4 regions of the Streptomyces sp. V1I1 genome follow, and region 1 is predicted to be linked to each of the others. Evidence: riboswitches for the same ligand, from Rfam matches in the RefSeq annotation. Region 1 holds a riboswitch; each other region holds the start of a gene.
What was found. A riboswitch is a leader RNA that binds a small molecule or an ion and turns the genes downstream of it on or off. The one in region 1 is predicted to bind cyclic di-AMP.
Positions count from the first base shown of each region.

Region 2: another riboswitch for cyclic di-AMP. It lies ahead of QFZ67_RS15040 (C40 family peptidase); the one in region 1 lies ahead of QFZ67_RS23095 (transglycosylase family protein).
Region 3: another riboswitch for cyclic di-AMP. It lies ahead of QFZ67_RS05400 (M23 family metallopeptidase); the one in region 1 lies ahead of QFZ67_RS23095 (transglycosylase family protein).
Region 4: another riboswitch for cyclic di-AMP. It lies ahead of QFZ67_RS33850 (C40 family peptidase); the one in region 1 lies ahead of QFZ67_RS23095 (transglycosylase family protein).

Region 1 is NZ_JAUSZH010000001.1:4,891,069-4,896,003, forward strand. It holds gene QFZ67_RS23080 (nucleoside triphosphate pyrophosphohydrolase) at 1-788, shown strand, start outside; gene QFZ67_RS23085 (cytochrome P450) at 785-2,020, shown strand; gene QFZ67_RS23090 (transglycosylase family protein) at 2,133-3,029, shown strand; cyclic di-AMP (ydaO/yuaA leader) riboswitch at 3,316-3,488, shown strand; gene QFZ67_RS23095 (transglycosylase family protein) at 3,492-4,163, shown strand; gene eno (phosphopyruvate hydratase) at 4,474-4,935, shown strand, end outside.
Region 2 is NZ_JAUSZH010000001.1:3,240,833-3,245,767, reverse strand. It holds gene QFZ67_RS15045 (hypothetical protein) at 288-641, shown strand; gene QFZ67_RS15040 (C40 family peptidase) at 737-1,909, opposite strand; cyclic di-AMP (ydaO/yuaA leader) riboswitch at 1,911-2,075, opposite strand; gene pcrA (DNA helicase PcrA) at 2,352-4,823, shown strand; gene QFZ67_RS15030 (M23 family metallopeptidase) at 4,856-4,935, opposite strand, start outside.
Region 3 is NZ_JAUSZH010000001.1:1,080,748-1,085,682, reverse strand. It holds gene QFZ67_RS05405 (alpha-galactosidase) at 1-1,462, shown strand, start outside; cyclic di-AMP (ydaO/yuaA leader) riboswitch at 2,159-2,312, shown strand; gene QFZ67_RS05400 (M23 family metallopeptidase) at 2,317-3,279, shown strand; gene QFZ67_RS05395 (SGNH/GDSL hydrolase family protein) at 3,440-4,231, shown strand; gene QFZ67_RS05390 (STM4011 family radical SAM protein) at 4,284-4,935, opposite strand, start outside.
Region 4 is NZ_JAUSZH010000001.1:7,212,741-7,217,675, reverse strand. It holds gene QFZ67_RS33860 (ATP-dependent Clp protease proteolytic subunit) at 41-685, shown strand; gene QFZ67_RS33855 (hypothetical protein) at 693-1,001, shown strand; cyclic di-AMP (ydaO/yuaA leader) riboswitch at 1,320-1,506, shown strand; gene QFZ67_RS33850 (C40 family peptidase) at 1,509-1,985, shown strand; gene QFZ67_RS33845 (LysE family translocator) at 2,031-2,660, opposite strand; gene QFZ67_RS33840 (LysR family transcriptional regulator) at 2,743-3,654, shown strand; gene QFZ67_RS33835 (ATP-binding protein) at 3,669-4,100, opposite strand; partial or broken gene QFZ67_RS33830 (helix-turn-helix domain-containing protein) at 4,329-4,935, shown strand, end outside.

The DNA.
Region 1 (4,935 bases):
CCGCGCAGGAGCTGGTCGACGCCTGCGCCGGGGGGCGCACCGTCGTGGTCGTCCCCTCCGGCGAGGGCGATACGGCCCTGACCGACGGGCTCGCCCGGCTCGCCGGGTCCGGGCGGGTGCAGATGCCGGACCTGGAGCTGCTCCCCGGCTCGTACGACCTGCCCGGCGCCCGTCTCCTCGACCTCGTCCAGGTCATGGACCGGATCCGCGCCGAGTGCCCCTGGTCGTCGACCCAGACCCACAAGGGCCTCGCCAAATACGGCATCGAGGAGGCGTACGAACTCGTCGAGGCGATCGAGGACGGCGACCGCGACGAGCTGCGCGAGGAGCTCGGCGACGTACTCCTGCAGGTCATCTTCCACGCGCGCATCGCGCAGGAAGGCCGCGATGAGGACGGGGCCGAGGCGTTCTCCATCGACGACGTCGCCGGGACGATCGTCGAGAAGCTCATCCACCGCCACCCGCACGTCTTCGGCGACGAGCACGCCGAGACGCCGGAGGACGTGAAGGAGCACTGGCTCCGCACGAAGGCGATCGAGAAGCAGCGCGACTCCGTGACGGACGGCGTGCCGCTGGGCCAGCCCGGCCTCGCCCTCGCCGCGAAACTCGCGGGCCGGGTCCGTACCGCCGGCCTCGACGTCCCGCTCCCCGCCGGCCCGGGCACCGGCTACGAACTGCTCGCCCTGGCCGTCCGGGCGGAGGAGTCCGGCACCGACCCCGAGGCCGCCCTGCGCGCAGCGGCCCGCGCCTACCGGGACGCGATCCGCGCCGCCGAGGGGCAGGAGTGAGCGCTCAGCCCGAGCTGTTCACCTGGGAGTTCGCCACCGACCCCTACCCCGCCTATGCGTGGCTCCGGGAAAACTCGCCGGTCCACCGGACCACCCTCCCCAGCGGGGTCGAGGCATGGCTGGTGACGCGGTACACCGATGCCAAGCAGGCCCTCGCCGACCAGCGGCTCAGCAAGAATCCCGCGCATCACGACGAGCCCGCCCACGCCAAGGGGAAGACGGGGATCCCCGGCGAGCGCAAGGCCGAGCTGATGACCCATCTGCTGAACATCGACCCGCCGGACCACACCCGGCTGCGGCGGCTGGTGTCGAAGGCGTTCACCCCGCGCCGGGTCGCCGAATTCGCCCCGCGCGTACAGGAGTTGACGGACCGGCTCATTGATGGGTTCGTGGAGAAGGGGGAGGCGGACCTGATTCATGAGTTCGCGTTCCCGCTCCCCATCTATGCCATCTGCGACTTGCTCGGCGTCCCGCGCGAGGACCAGGACGACTTCCGCGACTGGGCCGGGATGATGATCCGCCACGGCGGCGGGCCGCGCGGCGGCGTCGCCCGTTCTGTGAAGAAGATGCGGGGCTATCTCGCGGAGCTGATCCACCGAAAGCGGGAGGAGCCCGGGGACGACCTGATCTCGGGGCTGATCCGGGCCAGCGACCACGGCGAGCACCTCACCGAGAACGAGGCCGCTGCCATGGCCTTCATCCTTCTCTTCGCGGGTTTTGAAACTACCGTGAACTTGATCGGCAATGGGGTATATGCCCTGCTTCGCCATCCGGAACAGCGGGAGCGGCTCCAGACGTCCCTCGCCGCCGGTGAGACCGAGCTGCTGGCCGCCGGTGTCGAAGAACTCCTGCGCTACGACGGGCCCGTGGAACTCGCCACCTGGCGGTTCGCCACCGACGCGCTCGTCGTGGGCGGGCAGCGGATCGCGGCGGGCGATCCCGTACTCGTCGTACTCGCGGCCGCCGACCGGGACCCGGAGCGGTTCGCCGACCCGGACAGCCTCGATCTGTCCCGGCGCGACAATCAGCATCTCGGGTACGGGCACGGCATCCACTACTGCCTCGGCGCGCCCCTCGCGCGTCTTGAGGGGCAGACCGCGCTCGCCACGCTGCTCAGGAGAATGCCGGACTTGCGGCTTGCGGGCGATCCGGCCGATTTGCGGTGGCGTGGGGGTCTCATTATGCGCGGATTGCGCACCCTGCCGGTTGAGTTCACCGCTCGACAGATCTGACGCATTGTCAAGACTGTGACTTTCACGTGATCTCCGCTGCATCGACTTGTGACTCGCGTTCGAATGCGGCTACGTTCACCGTCGTCTCACCAGTCACGTGAAAGGCAACCGCATGCGTTCCGGGAACGGGCGACACCGCCGACCTCGTCAGGCTCCTGCCCTTGTTGTCGCGGCAGGGGTGACGGGATCGGCCATCGCCATCCCCCTTCTCGGCGCCGGTTCGGCCTCCGCCGCCGACGCCTCCGTGTGGGACCGCGTCGCGGAGTGCGAGAGCGGCGGCATGTGGAGCGCCGACCTCGGCAACGGGCACTACGGCGGGCTTCAGTTCTCGCAGGAGACCTGGCAGGACTTCGGCGGTACGGACTACGCGGCCCGCGCCGACCTCGCCAGCCGCTCGCAGCAGATAGCGGTCGCCGAGAAGGTCCTCGACGCGCAGGGCCCCGCGGCGTGGCCCGGCTGCGCGGAACTCGCCGGCCTGAAGAACGACGGCGCCGCGACCGGCGTCGACCCGGGCATCGTGCCGTCGCCCGGGCAGAGCGCCCCGGTCGAGTCGCTCATACCCACGAACCCCTCCGCCGAGCCCACCACGGCGGCGTCTGCCGAGCCGACCGCGGGCCCTGCCGGGTCGGCCGAGCCCGACGAGTCGGCGGGCTCGGACGCGTCGCTCGGCGCCGACAGCGGCAGCGGCAAGCACCGCGGCGAGGCCGCCCCGGAGCAGACCGAGCCGGGCAATACGGACAATGAGCGCGAAGCGGGCCGCCATGCCTCGCGAGGTGACGGTTCGGCACGCGACAATGCGGGCAACCCGGATGAGGCGGGCGAGACGGGCAATGCGGACGCCGCGCCCGGTGAGTACACCGTCCGGCCGGGCGACAGTCTGTGGGTCATCGCCGACGAGCAGAAGCTCTCCGGCGGCTGGACCGCGCTCTATGAGGCGAACCAGCAGACCGTCGGCGCCGACCCCGACCTCATTCTTCCTGGCCAGAGCCTCGATCTGGGCGTGAAGTAGGGGTAATTCGCCGCCAGTTCGAGGTCAGTTTCGCGGGCTTATGTCCGAGTCTGTGCAAGTGAGACAAGGGTCTCTTTGTCCCAACTGCCGTGACTTGCCCGGCGGAACCACTCATTCCGCCCTTCACCTGCGGAAACGGGAGTGACTGGGGCGGCGAGATGGGCGATTTCTCCCCGATGTTCACCTTTGAACATCGGGGAGAGGTGTGTTTACGGTCTGACCGCTCGCCACCGCGGGCACCGCTGACCGTCACGCCGAATCCTGCCGACGGTCGGGGGGAGAGTCGTCGCGCAGAGCGCCGAAGGCAGGAGCGGGGGACCCAAGGTAAGCGCCGGCCCCGGCCGTTGAGAACGACGGCTCCAACCGGCTTGGGGTGAAGCCGCGCGCAGGACGCGCGGCCGGGCAACTCACTTGGCCCGAACCCGACAGCTCACCTCGTAGGCGTCGGTGAGGAGATGTTCCATGCTGTTCTCCAGCAAGGGCAAGCACCGTCGCCCGAACGTTTTCAATCGGACTACGCGTTTCGCCGCCATCGCCGGCGTCACCGGTGCGGCCGTCGCCGCCCCGCTCCTCGGCGCCACCTCGGCGTCCGCCGCGACCACCTCCGAGTGGGACCAGGTCGCCCAGTGCGAGTCCGGCGGCAACTGGTCCATCAACACCGGCAACGGCTACTACGGCGGCCTGCAGTTCTCGCCCTCCACCTGGGCCGCGTACGGCGGCACGCAGTACGCCGCGAGCGCCGACCAGGCCTCCAAGTCCCAGCAGATAGCGGTCGCCGAGAAGGTCCTGGCCGGCCAGGGCAAGGGCGCGTGGCCGAACTGCGGCGTCAACCTGTCCAACGCCGCGAACGACGGCGCCGCCGACGCCGGCACCACGCAGCCGGCGCAGCCGAAGCGTGCCGAGGTTCCCACCACCCGCTCCGAGCGCCCCGCCGCCCCGGCGAAGCCCGACGCGAAGGCCAAGGGCTTCAAGAAGGGCGACGGCGAGTACAAGGTCAAGGCCGGCGACACCCTCGGCAAGATCGCCGAGACCGAGAAGGTCAAGGGCGGCTGGCAGAAGCTGTTCGACCTGAACAAGGACATCATCGACGACGCGGACGTCATCTACCCGGGCCAGCAGCTCCACCTGAGCTGACCCCGCTCCGCCCGAGTCGGCTGACCCGGTTCCCCCGAGTCGGCCGACCCGGCTCCGCCCGAGCTGACCCCCCGGGCCCCAGACCACCCCGGTCCGGCGCGCCATCCCCCGTACGCGCCGGGCCGGGGTTCTGCCTTGTCACTGCCTGTTCATGCCCTTTTCCGTCCCAGCGGGCGGGCACCGGCCGACCGATGCCCCGGAGCCGGTTAGGCTCTTGTCGCAAGGCCAAGGAGACCCCTGCACTGCCCCGCACTGCTTGAGTCCCACTGCTTGCGTCACATTTAGCGTCACATCCCAGAAGGAGATGCTCGTGCCGTCCATCGACGTCGTCGTAGCCCGGGAAATCCTGGACTCCCGAGGCAACCCCACGGTCGAGGTCGAGGTTGGCCTCGACGACGGCAGCACGGGTCGTGCTGCTGTTCCGTCCGGCGCCTCCACCGGTGCGTTCGAGGCTCTTGAGCTCCGCGACGGTGACCAGAACCGCTACCAGGGCAAGGGCGTCGAGAGGGCCGTCCTCGCCGTCATCGAGCAGATCGGCCCGGAACTCGTCGGGTACGACGCCACCGAGCAGCGCCTGATCGACCAGGCGATGTTCGACCTGGACGCCACCCCGGACAAGTCCTCGCTCGGCGCCAACGCGATCCTCGGCGTCTCCCTCGCCGTGGCGCACGCCGCCTCCGAGGCCTCCGACCTGCCGCTCTTCCGCTACCTGGGCGGCCCGAACGCGCACCTGCTGCCCGTTCCGATGATGAACATCCTGAACGGCGGCTCG
Region 2 (4,935 bases), 1.7 Mb from region 1:
CCGCACAGGGGAGCGGCCCGTCGCCGGATTTCTCGGCGGGGGTGGCCGACTGCCGCCCGGGAGCTCGGCGGCGGTGGGGAGTCGGTCACCTGAGACAAGGACGCTAAACCTGGGAGTCACGGGAATGAGGCGTGGACCGGTACTGCCCGAAGCTGGACATGTGAGTGCGCTTTCTGAGAGCGGGACTGATGGTGCAGGCCCGGATCCCCGTGCCGCTGTGACCGATGCGGCGAATGAGGCATACCTGCCTGGAGATCGGTGCTATGGGGAGGGTTAGGCTCCGCGACATGGACGTACTCATCAATGTCTTCGTCGCCCTGCACATCATCGGCATCGCGTCGCTGCTCGGCGGTTTCCTCACCCAGATGAAGGCGATGGGCGCGGGAACGGCCCGTTTCACCCCGGCGATGCTGCACGGCGCGCTGACCATGCTGATCACGGGCGTGGCGCTGGTGGGTCTGAACCAGGCGGACGACCAGCCGGTGAACAACCTCAAGGTCGGCATCAAGCTGGCGGTGCTGGTTGTGATCCTGGGCCTGGTGTACGTCAAGCGGGACGAGGAGAAGGTGGACAAGGCGCTGTTCGGCGCGGTGGGCGGGCTGACGGTCGCGAACATCTTCATCGCGACGCTCTGGACGTGAGCCGGGAATGAGCCGGGCGAGAGCCGGGTGTGAGCCGGACATGAGAACGCCCGGGCGCCGACGTCGGCCCCCGGGCGTTCGTGTGTTGACCGGTCTCAGGCCGGGCGCACGCTGCCGTAGATCGGCATGTAGTAGATCGACTCCTCGCGGACGTTCGCACCCGGCTTGGGCGCGTGGATCATCTTGCCGTCGCCGATGTAGATGCCGACGTGGCTGATGTCGTCGTAGAAGAAGACCAGGTCACCCGGGAGCAGATCCTTCGTCTCGACCCGCTGGCCCACCTTCACCTGGTCCCAGGTGGTGCGCGGCAGGTCCACGCCCGCCGCCTTCCAGGCGGCCTGGGTCAGTCCCGAGCAGTCGTACGAGCTCGGGCCCGACGCGCCCCAGACGTACGGCTTGCCAATCTGGGAGCGGGCGAAGGAGAGGACCTTCTCGGCCTTCGCCGCGTACGTGGCGCCGCCCGTGGAACCGGAGCCGGTGTCCGACCCGGTGTCCGTGCCCGTGCCGCCGCCCTGGTTCTGCTCCTGCTCCTGGCGCCGGCGCTCGGCCTCCGCGCGGGCCTCCGCCTCCTCCTTGGCCTTGGCCTCGGCCTTGCGGCGGGCCTCTTCCTCCTGCTTGCGCTCGATCGCCGCGAGCCGTGCCTTCTCCTCGGCCGTCAGCTTCGACAGGAGCGTGCGCGCCTCGGCGAGCTTCGCCTGGACGTCCTGCTTGCTCGTGCGCAGGGCCTGCTGGGAGCGGGTGAGCGACTCGAGGCTCTTCGTCGCCTCCGCGCGCTGCTCGGCGGCCGCGGCCCGCTGAGTCTCGTAGTCGTCGATCACACTGCGCTGACGGTCGGTCATCCGGTCCATCAGCTGCGTCTGGTCGAAGTACGCCTGCGGGCTGTCCGCGAAGAGCAGCGCGGCGGTCGGAGTGACCGCGCCCGTGCGGTACTGCGCGGCCGCGTAGGTGCCGAGCTCCCGGCGGGACTCGTTCAGCTTGTCCGTGCGCTTGGCGGCGTCGTCGAGGAGCTCGTCGACCTCGCGGCGCTTCTCCTCGGTCGCTTCCTTGGCCTTGTTGTACTTCTGGGTTGCCGTGCCGGCCTGCCGGTACAGGTCGTCGACCTTCTTCTGTACCTCTTCGACGGAGGGCTTCGGCTCGGCGGGCGCGGCATTGGCGCTCTGCGTCGACAACAGGGTGACGGAGGCGAGGGCTGCCGTCGTGAACCCGACGGCGGGGGAGGTCTTTACGGTTCGACTTCGCGTTTTGCGATGCGACGCCAAGGCCGGCATCTCCTTCTTCCGTGGACCGCCTACCGGGTTAGCTGTCGGGTTCGGGCGGAACGGAAGATCGCCCTACGGACCGGATGGGGCGCGGTCCGATTCACCCCGGTTGTGCATGGTGGGTCCCCGGTTCCGAACTCCCTCGTGGAAAGCCCGAATTCGGCGCAGGCTGCCCGATGTGGCGTGGATCGCCATGGGGGTACGGGCCGCCTTGGGGGAGCACGCTAGCCAACTCGTGTGGCTGCTGTGAAGGTTGATGTTCGATATGTCCGATACATTTTCGTGACCTTGGCAATCGGCGGACCGGCGCGTTCCGCACGATGACCCGGCGACGTGGCCCGATCACGGAGGGTCGCGGGCATCGTGTCCCGGCCGGATCGCGCCGCCGTGTCGCCGTCGTACCCCAATGCGGCGGCGAGCTGTCAGTGCGGCGGCCTAGACTCGTAGAGCGATGAGCAGCCTCTTTGACGACAGCTTCCTGGCGGACCTCCAGCCCAGTGCGGAGCACCACCCGCCGCCGCCCGAGGACTCGGCCCCGGAGGAGATCCCTGACGATCTCTTCCAGGGTGCTTACGACGTCCCTCCGGCCCGGGACCCGTACCACCGTGACGGCGCCCCGCGCACCGTCGTGGACCCCGCCGCCCTGCTCGAGGGGCTGAACGAGCAGCAGCGTGCCGCCGTCGTGCACACCGGCTCGCCGCTGCTCATCGTCGCCGGGGCCGGGTCCGGCAAGACCCGGGTGCTGACCCACCGGATCGCGTATCTGCTGGGCAGCCGCAGCGTCCACCCCGGCCAGATACTGGCGATCACGTTCACCAACAAGGCCGCCGGCGAGATGAAGGAGCGCGTCGAGCACCTCGTCGGCCCGCGCGCCAACGCCATGTGGGTCTCCACCTTCCACAGCGCCTGCGTCCGCATCCTGCGCCGTGAGTCCAAGAGGCTCGGCTTCACCTCGTCGTTCTCGATCTACGACGCCGCCGACTCCAAGCGCCTCATGGCCCTGGTCTGCCGTGATCTGGAACTCGACCCCAAGAAGTTCCCGCCGAAGTCCTTCAGCGCGAAGATCTCGAACCTGAAGAACGAGCTGATCGACGAGGAGACCTTCGCCGACCAGGCTGTTGGGGGTACCTCCCAGACCGAAGGCTCTGGGGGAGGTTTCGAGAAGACGCTCGCAGAGGCGTACCGGATGTACCAGGCGAGGCTGCGTGAGGCCAATGCTCTGGACTTCGACGACATCATCATGACGACGGTGCATCTGCTGCAGGCGTTCCCGGACGTCGCCGAGCACTATCAGCGCCGGTTCCGCCATGTGCTGGTGGACGAGTACCAGGACACCAACCACGCTCAGTACACGCTCGTACGCGAGCTGGTGGGTCCCTCGGGCCCGGACGACGACCCGGCCGAGCTCTGCGTCGTCGGCGACGCCGACCAGTCGATCTATGCCTTCCGCGGCGCGACCATCCGCAACATCCTCCAGTTCGAGGAGGACTACCCGGACGCGACGACGATCCTGCTCGAGCAGAACTACCGCTCCACGCAGACGATCCTCTCCGCCGCCAACGCCGTCATCGAGCGCAACGAAAGCCGCCGCCCGAAGAACCTGTGGACCAACGCCGGCGCCGGCGCGCAGATCACCGGCTATGTCGCCGACACCGAGCACGACGAGGCGCAGTTCGTCGCAGACGAGATCGACCGGTTGACGGACGCCGGCGACGCGAAGGCCGGCGACGTCGCCGTCTTCTACCGTACGAACGCCCAGTCCCGTGTCTTCGAAGAGATCTTCATCCGGGTCGGGCTGCCGTACAAGGTCGTCGGCGGAGTGCGCTTCTACGAGCGCAAGGAGGTCCGGGACGTCCTCGCGTATCTGCGGGTTCTCGCCAACCCCGAGGACAACGTCCCGCTGCGCCGCATCCTCAATGTCCCCAAGCGCGGCATCGGCGACCGAGCCGAGGCGATGATCGACGCGCTCGCGCTGCGCGAGAAGATCACCTTCCCGCAGGCGCTGCGCCGCGTCGATGAGGCGTACGGCATGGCGGCACGCTCCGCCAATGCCGTCAAGCGGTTCAACGTGCTGATGGAGGAGCTGCGTACGGTCGTCGAGTCGGGCGCCGGACCGGCCACCGTGCTCGAGGCCGTCCTGGAGCGGACCGGCTACCTCGCCGAGTTGCAGGCGTCGACCGATCCGCAGGACGAGACGCGCATCGAGAACCTCCAGGAACTGGCCGCCGTGGCCCTGGAGTTCGAGCAGGACCGCGCCGAGGAGGAAGGCGCGGGCACGCTCGCCGAGTTCCTGGAGAAGGTCGCGCTCGTCGCCGACTCCGACCAGATCCCGGACGAGGACGAGGACGGTTCCGGCGTCATCACGCTGATGACGCTGCACACGGCGAAGGGCCTCGAGTTCCCGGTGGTGTTCCTGACGGGCATGGAGGACGGCGTCTTCCCGCACATGCGCGCGCTCGGCCAGCCGAAGGAGCTGGAGGAGGAGCGGCGGCTGGCGTACGTCGGCATCACGCGCGCCCGCGAGCGCCTCTATCTGACGCGGTCGTCGATGCGCAGCGCCTGGGGCCAGCCCTCGTACAACCCGCCCTCGCGCTTCCTGGAGGAGATCCCCGGGCAGCACCTGCAGTGGAAGCGGACCGGTCCGATGGCCGCGCCCGCCGGTCCGACGTCCGGCATCGCCTCGTCGCTCTCGTCCTCGCGCTCACGCTCGGGCGGCGGTGCTTCGGGCTTCGCCACGCGGCGCACGACCGACAAGCCGGTGATCTCGCTGGCGGTCGGAGACCGGGTCACGCACGACCAGTTCGGCCTGGGGACCGTGGTGGAGGTGACGGGGTCGGGCGCGGACGCGCAGGCGACGATCGACTTCGGGGACACCAAGCCGAAGCGGCTGCTGCTGCGGTACGCACCGGTCGAAAAGCTCTGATCAGAGCTCGGATCGAGCTCTGATCGGCGTTTTTACGTCGGGTCGAGGCCGTGGCTGCGAAGCCACGGCAGCGGGTCGATCGCCGAGCCGCCGCCGGGCCGTACCTCGAAGT
Region 3 (4,935 bases), 3.8 Mb from region 1:
GGAGGGGGCCACGGAGGAGCGAGGCGAGGTGTACGCCTGTGCCCTCGGCTGGTCCGGGTCCTGGCGGATCTCCGTACAGCAGCTGCCCGACGGTCTCGTGCAGATCACCGGCGGCGCGGGCTACGACGAATCGGGACTGCTGCGGCTCGCGCCCGGGCAGTCGTACACCTCGCCCGTCTTCGCCGGGCTGTGGACCGACGGCGGATTCGGCGGGGCCAGCCGGGCCTGGCACGCCTGGCAGCTGGCGCATGTCATCCCCGACGCGGCGACCGAGCGGCCCGTCCTTTACAACTCCTGGGAAGCGACCGGTTTCGACATCTCCGAGGAGCAGCAGCGGGCGCTCGCGCAGCGGGCCGCGGCCATGGGCGTCGAGCTGTTCGTGGTGGACGACGCGTGGTTCGGGCAGCGCACCAGCGACCGCGCCGGGCTCGGCGACTGGACGCCCAACGCCGAGCGCTTCCCGAAGGGGCTGGGGCCGCTCGCCGACGAAGTGCACGCGCTGGGAATGCAGTTCGGCATCTGGGTCGAGCCGGAGATGGTCAACGCAGACAGCGACCTCTACCGCGCGCACCCCGACTGGGTGCAGCACCACCCGGGCCGCGCCAGGACCGAATTCCGCAACCAGCTCGTGCTGAACCTCGCGCGCGAGGACGTACAGGCCTATCTCTGGGAGCAGTTGGACACGCTGCTCAGCAGCGCGCCCATCGACTATGTGAAGTGGGACTTCAACCGCTGCTTCACGGACGCCGGCTGGCCCGGCGAGGAGTACCCGCAGAAGCTGTGGGTCGAGCATGTGCACGCGCTGTACGCACTCCTTGACCGGCTGCGGGCCGCGCATCCGTCCGTCGCCTTCGAGTCGTGCTCGGGCGGCGGCGGCCGGATCGACCTCGGCATCCTCTCCCGCACCGACCAGGTGTGGACCTCCGACAACACCGATCCGCTGGACCGCCTCGCCATCCAGCAGGGCTTCACCCAGCTGCACCCGGCTCGGGTCATGGCGGCCTGGGTCACCGACAGCCCCAACGTCCAGCTCAACGGCCGGTTCAGCACGCTCCGCTTCCGCTTCGTCAGCGCGATGGCCGGTGTTCTCGGGGTCGGCGGCGACCTCACCGAGTGGACCGATGAGGAACTCGCCGAGGCACGCGGCTGGGTGGACCTGTACAAGAAGATCAGGCCGCTGGTGCAGCACGGCGAGCTGCATCGGCTGCGGGCGCCCGAGGGCGGGCTGAGCGCCGTGCAGTACGTACGCGGCGACGAGAGCGTTGTCCTCGCCTGGCTCCAGGCACAGCACTACGGCGAGCAGCCGCCCAGGCTCAGGCTGCGCGGCCTCGACCCGGCAGCCGCCTACGAGTGCCTGGACACCGGCGCCGTACACCGGGGGGCCGTACTCCTGCACCACGGATTGCACCCCGGGCTCAAGGGCGACATGGACGCCACCGTGATCCGGCTGCGCCGCCGCTGATTCGACTCGCCGGGGCGCGGCTTACCTCCGTAGCCCGCTGCAACGAATTTCGGCGACTGCTCCGGCTCAAGCCTGCCGCGGATTTCGAGGAACCGATTTTCGCCTTCGGCGACACCGAATTCAGGATCTTCGTCCTGCACTCATCCCGCGCGCCGCGGGCACCTCCGGTTCGGCGCGATCGCGGCGTCCTTCGCTACGACGCCCCCGTGGCCTCCGCGGACCGGCTCCACCCTTCGGAGACCCCGTCGATCGTCGACGACGGCATTTTGTCCAGTTTTGCGGTAGAGGAGGGGGGCTAGTCGCCGAGCGGGGGTGGCGGTTCGCGGAAGAATTCCTGCGATGCTGGCAGGAATAGGGGGCAAGTGAGAGTGATCGGTCGATCGTCATTAAATGACGCTTCTGTCCGAATTGGCCCGTTCGGCATAACGTGCCCCGTATACAGGGGAGATGGGGTCCGGCCCGTGAGCAGGATCATATCCGTGACGGTGTGTGGTGGTCCGTCGGAGCCGAACTCCGTTGCCGGAAGGGTAGTTGAGATCCGGTCGAGATCCACATTTTACGGAGCGTAACCGGAATTCTGCGGCGATATCGCACGGATCATTGGCCCGGGAAAGTGATGGCTTGTACCCGCCCGTCCGTCTCGCTTACGTTCCCGTCAATCCGGACGGACCGCCTAATCCTGCCGCCGACCGGAATTCGAAAAATCCACCCACGCGTGGCAGGAGCGGGGGACCCAGGTAGTTCGCCATTCCGGAGTTCCGGACGGCTCGGGGTTAAGTCGCGCATTTGCGCGGCCGGGCATCTCCAGCCCGAACCCGACAGCTCACCTCGTAGGCGCCGGAGAGGAATGCGCCATGCCCGCAAAGGGTAAGCACCGCCGTCCCAAGACCAGCCCGATCACGCGCGGCTTCGTCGCCGCCGGCACGGGTGGCGCCGCCATCGCGCTTCCGCTGATGGGTGCCACCGGCGCCCACGCGGCGGGCAAGGCCGCTCCCGCCGTGGCGCCCGCTACGGCAGTGACCGCCGCCGCGGCCCCGGCGGCAGCCAAGCCGGCCGCCGTCCCCACCACGTACTCCGTCGTCTCCGGTGACTACCTGGCCAAGATCGCCAAGGAGCACGATGTGCGCGGCGGCTGGAAGAAGCTGTACGAGGACAACCGTGAGCAGGTCGGCGACAACCCGTCGCTGATCCACCCGGGCCTCAAGCTGACCCTCGGCGCGAAGTCGAAGGCGAAGGCTCCGGAGAAGGCGCAGCCGCGCCAGGAGAGCCAGGACCGGTCCGAGTCCAAGGCCGAGTCGAAGGCCGAGTCGAAGGCCAAGTCGAAGTCCAAGGGCTCCTCCGACTCCGGCTCGGACTCCTCCGCGCAGTCCTCCTCCGGCGACTCCGCGAGCGCCTCGCAGATCAGCAGCTCCGGCTTCACCGCCCCCGTCGACGGCGCGAACGTCACCACCCCCTACCGCATGACCGGCGCCATGTGGTCCAGCGGCTACCACACCGGTGTCGACTTCGCGGCCTCTTCCGGCACCACCGTCAAGGCCGTCGGCGCGGGCACCGTCGTCTCCGCCGGCTGGGGCGGCGCGTACGGCAACGAGGTCGTCATCCAGCACAGCGACGGCACCTACTCGCAGTACGCCCACCTCTCCTCGCTCGCCGTATCCGCCGGCCAGAGCGTGAGCGGCGGCCAGCAGATCGGCCTCTCCGGTTCCACCGGCAACTCCAGCGGCCCGCACCTGCACTTCGAGATCCGCACCGGCCCGAGCTACGGCTCGGACGTCGACCCGCTGGCGTACCTGCGCCAGTACGGCGTCTCCATCTGAGGCACAGACAGCACACCGTTCTCGACTCCCCCCGTCCGGCGGCGCGGGGGAGTCGGCGTATTCCGGGTTGGACGAAACTTGACCGGTGGCAAAGATCACCCCTCGTCAACCCTTCCTTACGGTCGCGTAGGTCACATCCGTAAGGGAAAGATGTGGCCTCGTGGCAGACGATTCGAGAACAGGGAAAAAGGGTGCATTCGGGTCGTACGCGGCTATCGGTGACAGCTTCACCGAAGGCGTCGGAGACCCGGGTCCGACCGGGATGTACGTCGGCTGGGCGGACCGGTTCGCGGTCCTGCTCGACGACCGGACGCCGGAGCACACCTTCAGGTACGCGAACCTCGCCGTACGCGGGCGTCTCCTCGACCAGATCGTCGAGGAGCAGGTGCCGAGGGCGAAGGAACTCGCCCCGGATCTGGTGACGTTCTGCGCCGGCGGCAACGACATCATCCGGCCTGGCACCGACCCCGACGACGTGGCCGAGCGCTTCGAGCGCGCCGTCGCCGACCTCACGAGCGCGATCGGCACGGTCATGGTGACCACCGGATTCGACACGCGCGGGGTGCCGGTGCTGCGCCATCTGCGCGGCAAGATCGCCACGTACACCGCGCATGTACGGGCCATTGCCGACCGCTACGACTGCCCCGTGCTCGACCTCTGGTCGCTCAAGTCGGTCCAGGACAGGCGGGCCTGGGACACCGACCGGCTGCATCTGTCGCCCGAGGGACACACCCGGGTCGCGCTGCGCGCCGCCCAGGTACTCGGACTCGATGTGCCCGCCGACCCCGACCAGCCGTGGCCGCCCCAGCCGCCGCGCGGCCCGCTCGAAGTGCGCCGTGACGACATCCACTGGGCGCGCGAGCACCTGGTGCCGTGGATCGGCCGACGGCTGCGCGGCGAGAGCTCCGGCGACCACGTCGAGGCCAAGCGCCCGAACCTGCTGCCCCTGTGACGGCAGCGGGGCGGGGTGCGCGGCGCCCGCGACCCCGACCGCGGCACGGCCGCTATGCACCGGCTGCGCGCCGAGGTGCTGTGAGGCTGACGGGGATCGGCTTTCCCGCTCCGCACGACGGCTGAGTAGCGGCGGGCACGGCCGGGATCCGCTCCAGGACACCGCCCGCGAACACGTCGTACAGCGGCAGCGCCTCCAGATGGACATAGCCGATATGGCAGTCGCAGACGGCCGACGGACAGCCGCGCGGGCGCAGCGCCCGCCGGTAGGAGCCGTCGTAGAGATTGCCCAGCTCGTCCCGCACGAAGTGGCAGCGCCGCACCGTGCCGTCACCGTCTACCGAGATCACCGATTCGCCCGTCCGGCACGGGAGCCCTGCCGAGCGGTGCGGATCGCGGCTGTACGGGAAGAACGGGTCGATGTCCGTCCACTCGGCGGCCTCGGCGTCGGTGTAGCTGCGTCCCTCGGCCGCGTTCACCCAGAGGTAGACGGGCGAGGGCAGATCGGCGCGCAGGCGGCGGGCCTGGGCCAAATGCCCGGGGAAGCCGACGACCCCGACGCTGAACCGGACCCCGCGCCCGGACAGGTCACGGCACTTGCCGAGGAAGCGGTCGTACGGAGTCTGGCCCGGGTGGTACGTGCACCAGAGCGCGAGGGCGTCGAGATCGGCGTCCGCGACCCAGCCGGTGCGGCAGCTGAGGTTC
Region 4 (4,935 bases), 2.3 Mb from region 1:
ACAGAGGCCTCAGCTATACCTGCGCGAGGAGAGGTACGTCATGAACCGCCCTGCCCGCCCTGCCGCCCGCTACGTCCTGCCCCAGTTCACCGAGCGCACCATCGGCGGATCCCGCACCCTTGATCCGTACTCCAAGCTGCTCGACGAGCGGATCATCTTCCTCGGCACCGTCGTCGACGACACCGCCGCCAACGATGTGATCGCGCAGTTCCTGCACCTCGAGTACGCCGCCCCGGACCGGGACATCTCCCTCTACATCAACTCCCCCGGCGGCTCACTGAGCGCCATGTCCGCCATCTACGACACGATGCAGGTGGTCACCTGCGACGTGGAGACGACCTGTCTGGGGCAGGCCGCATCGACCGCCGCCCTGCTGCTCGCCGCCGGCGCCCCCGGCAAGCGGATGGCACTGCCCGGTGCCCGGATCGTCGTCCAGCAGCCCGCGTTCGACGAGCCGTTGCAGGGCCAGCCGTCCGATCTGGAGATCCAGGCACAGGAGTTGCTGCGGCTGCGCGCCCAACTCGCCGGGATGCTCGTACGCCACACCGGCCAGAGTCCGGAGCGGATCGCCGCCGACCTGGAGCGCGACAAGATCTTCGAAGCGCAGGACGCCAAGGCCTACGGATTGGTGGACCACGTGATCAAGAACCGCAAGGCGTCGCTCTCCGCCCCCGGTTCCAGGTGAGCGCCCGATGCCGCTACCCGAACTGCCGCCGCTGCCGGCGCTGACCCGCGCCGAGTGCGAGTTCATCGACAGCTATCTCGAAGTCCTCGATCTGCTGGGACGGATCAATCCGGCCCGCTCAACGCACACCTATGGAGCGCTGCGTGCGGCACAGGCGTTGGTCGGCCGGGCCACCGCACTCAAGGACGCCCTGACGCTGATGCATATGCGCGGCGAGAGCGAGGTCCATACGTCGGCCCTCGCCGAGGCGCTCAGGGTTCTCGACGGCGAACGCAGGGCTCGCCGGGTGACGATGCCGCCCGCGTCCATGAGTTGACGAATCCTCCGCTTCCGTCAACGGCCATTGGGGTACCTGCAGTCGTCCCCCATTCGGTGTAGTTGCGGTCTCCTGAACTACTACGGAGAACTTGCGCACCACGACTACCGATCTGGCGGAATGGGCTGTTCCGCTGCTGGTGCGGGAGTCCTCAGGTGTCCGTAGCCGGGCCCCAAATCAACTCTGTCCACCCGAACAGATCAGTGGTGTCGAAGTTCACATACCGCCGTTTCGACTCGGAAATCCGGCGTGGTGTGGGTCAAGATCCCTGGGACGACAAGCCCCCGCCATCCCTGGCGGGGCGGTCCGGGCGGACGCCGAGTCCTGCCGCCGCTCCGGATGTCTGGTCGACAGAAGTGCACCGGCAGGAGTGGAGGACCCAAGCAGTACGGGACATCCGGACAGTCCGGTCGTCCCTTGGGGTGAAGCCGCATTCCGCGGCCGGGCATCTTCGTCCGTCCGAACCCGACAGGTCATCCTTCACAGGCGGCTGACGAAGGGTTGCGCATGACTGCGCAGATTCACGTCCCGTTTTTGCTGACCCGGGCAGGCGCCGTATCGGCCCTGACCCTCGCCGCCGTCGGCGGCTCAGTGCTGGTGCCGGGCGCCGCTTCCGAGGCACTCGCGGCTACGGCCCACGCCAACAAGGCACTTCAGGTTGCCTCTTCCAAGAAGGGAGCGCCGTACAAGTACGGCGCGTCGGGTCCATCCCGGTTCGACTGCTCGGGGCTGACGCTCTATTCGTACAAGAAGGCGGGCAAGAAGCTCCCACGGACCGCCCAGCAGCAGTTCAACAAGACCCGCCATGTCTCGGCGTCCTCGCGCCAGCGAGGGGATCTGGTCTTCTTCCACTCCGGCAGCAGCGTCTACCACGTGGGGATCTACGCCGGCAGCGGCAAGATCTGGCACTCGCCCAAGACGGGCTCCTGGGTGAAGCTCGAGAAGATCTGGACCAAGCGCGTCTGGTACGGCCGGGTGCGCTGACGGCCCGGTGGCGCACCGGGCACGCTCCCGGTGCGCCACACCGCCTCAGTGCGCCAGCGGCTCGGCCAGCAGGGTCACGCCCAGCGCGGTGAGTGCCCCGCCGGTGACGCCTTCCACGGCGCGGGTGGTGCGCGGCCGCCGCAGCCACGTCCCGAGCCGGTCCACCAGCAGCGCCACCGCCGGGAACCAGAGCAGCGCCAGTACGACGACGATCGCGGCAAGCAGCAAGGTGCGCGGCAGCACCGGCGCACCGTCCGGCACGAACTGCGGGAGCAGGCTGAGGAAGAGGACCGGCGCCTTCGGATTGAGGACGTTGGTGAGGAAGCCCTGCCGCAGACTGCGTCCGACGCCGTCGGCCGCCTCGCCCTCCTGGTCCGGCCCGGCGGGCGCCGGACGCAGCGCACCGCGCACCGCCCGTACCCCCAGGTAGAGCACATAGGCGCCGCCCACGATCTGCAGCGTGCGGAACAGCACCGGCACCGCGACCAGAACCGCCGCGAGCCCCGCCACCGCGAGCGCGGTGTGCACCAGCAGTCCCCCGGCGACGCCGACGGCGCAGGCCACGCCCGCGCGCCGGCAGGCGAGGGCGTTGCGTACGACGACCGTGAAATCCGCGCCCGGCATGGCGACCATGCCCGCGGCGACCCCGGTGAAGGCGACGAGTTGTGCGTCCATGGAAACCATCCTGGACCGGAGCAGGCCTTAGCGTGTACTTGCAATCTTCTAGGTCTGCCCAAAGCAATGCTTAAGGGGTGGCATGTACGACCCGACACGGCTGGCGGCGCTGGTGGCGGTCGCCGAGGCCGGTTCGATCACCCGGGCCGCAACCCGCCTGGGCTACACCGCACCCGCGCTCTCCCAGCAACTGGCCAAGCTGGAGCGCGAGGCGGGGGCGACTCTGCTGGTCCGCCACCACCGCGGGGCGCGGCTGACGGCCGCGGGCGAGCTGCTGGCGACACGGGCCCGCCGGGTGCTGGACGAGATGGAGCAGGCGCGGCACGAGCTGGCGCGGCTGGCAGGTCTGTCCGGGGGGCGGCTGCGGGTGGGCACCTTCACGACGGTCGGCATCCATCTGCTGCCGCCGGTGCTGAGCGCGTTTCGCCGTGCGCATCCGGATGTGGAGCTCACCGTCGCGGAGTACGAACCGCCGGCCGGGGTCCTGGCCGTGGCGGCCGGCGATGTGGATCTGGCGCTGACCCATGCGTACGAACCGGGCGAACCGGCGCCGCTGCCCGCGGGTGTGGTGCTGGATCCACTGCTGGTGGAGGAGTTGGTCCTGGTCACGGCGCCCGGCCATGCGCTCGCGGGCGGCTCGGGCCGGCTGCCGGTTGCCGGGCTGGCGGGCCAGCCGCTGATCAGCAGCGCTCCTTCGCATCCGTCGCGCAAGGGGGTCGAGGGGGCCTTGGCGCAGGCGGGGGCGAGCCCCGCCGTGGTCTGCGAGTCCCCGGGCTATGCGCTGGTGTGCGCGCTCGTCAGCGCGGGGCTCGGGGTGGCGGTGGTGCCGGAGATGGTCGCCGCGATGGCCGCGACGCCGCTCGGCGTACGGCAGTTGGAACCGGCGGCGTACCGGCGGACGATCTCGGTGGCACACCGCGGCGAGGAGTCGGGTCCGGCTGCCGAGTCACTGCGGGCTCTGCTGCGCGGCGCGTTCGGCCGCGCGGGAAACTGACCGCCGGGCCGTGATCAGCTCTGCACCGGTACGGTCCACGGCAGGACGATCCAGACGGTCTTGCCGCCCTCCGGGGTCGGGGTGACCAAGAGCTGTCCGCCGCACTCCGCGGTGAGGCTGCGGATGATGACCATGCCGCGGCCGTTGTCCTGGCGGACGGCGGCGGGCAGCCGCTGCGGCCAGCGGGGGTGGCTGTCGGTGACGCCGATGCGCAGCTCCTCGTCCCGCTCGAGACGCAGGTCCACGGTGAAGGTGGGCGACTGGCCGAAGGTGTGCTGGACGGCGTTGGTGGCGAGTTCGGAGACGATCAGCCGGACGGTGTCGACGGCTTCGGTCTCGACCGGCAGGCCCCATTCGGAGATGACATCGGTGGCGTATCTCCGGGCGGCGGAGACCGAGGCGGGGGCGCTCGGCAGAGTGACGGAGGCTTCCTGATGGTCTGCCATGGCGACGCTGTCCCTTTCCCACCGGGGCCGGGCTCCGACTCGTAGCGGATGAATGCGAGGACGGCCACGGATTGCGCTTCGCGCCAGAGTGCCACCTATCGTGCCGTCAGGGGCGGCGATCCACCAAGATGTGCATATATCTGTCGCTCAAAGCGGTGAACTCTGCTACGCGAGACCGTATTTGGGCGGCACACTCACCATTTGGGCACAGTCGGGAAGGAGCGGGAGATGCGGCACGGTCCCGCGGTGCGCCGTCGCAAACTCGGCGAGGAACTGCGGAGGCTGCGCCTGGACGCGGGCCTCACCAGCCGGGACGCAGGGCGGCTGGCGGGCTGGCACCAGTCGAAGGTGAGCCGGATCGAGACCGGCGCCAGCAGGGTCAAGGCAGCCGATGTGACCCTGCTGCTGGAAGTGTACGGCGTCGGTGATCCTCAACTGCGGTCGCTGCTCGAGAACTTGGCGGGCTGCGGCGGACGGCGCGGGCAGCGGCTGGTGGCATGCGTTCCGCGGGCTGATCCCGCCCGAGTACCGGGACTTCATCAGTCTGGAGGCCAATGCATGTGCGGCGCGCACGCTGGAGACCTCGGTGGTGCCGGGCCTGTTGCAGACGCCCGACTACGCACGTGCGGTGACCCGCGCGGCGCTGGAGGAGCTGCCTGTGGAGAGCGTCAACTCGCTGGTGGAGGTGCGGATCGCCCGTCAGTCGGTGCTGCGCGCGGAGAGGCCGCTGGAGCTGAGCGCGGTGCTCGACGAGGCGGCGCTGCGGCGCGAGGTGGGCGGCTGCCGAGTGATGCGCGAGCAACTGCGGCAGCTGGCGGAGACGGCACAACTGCCC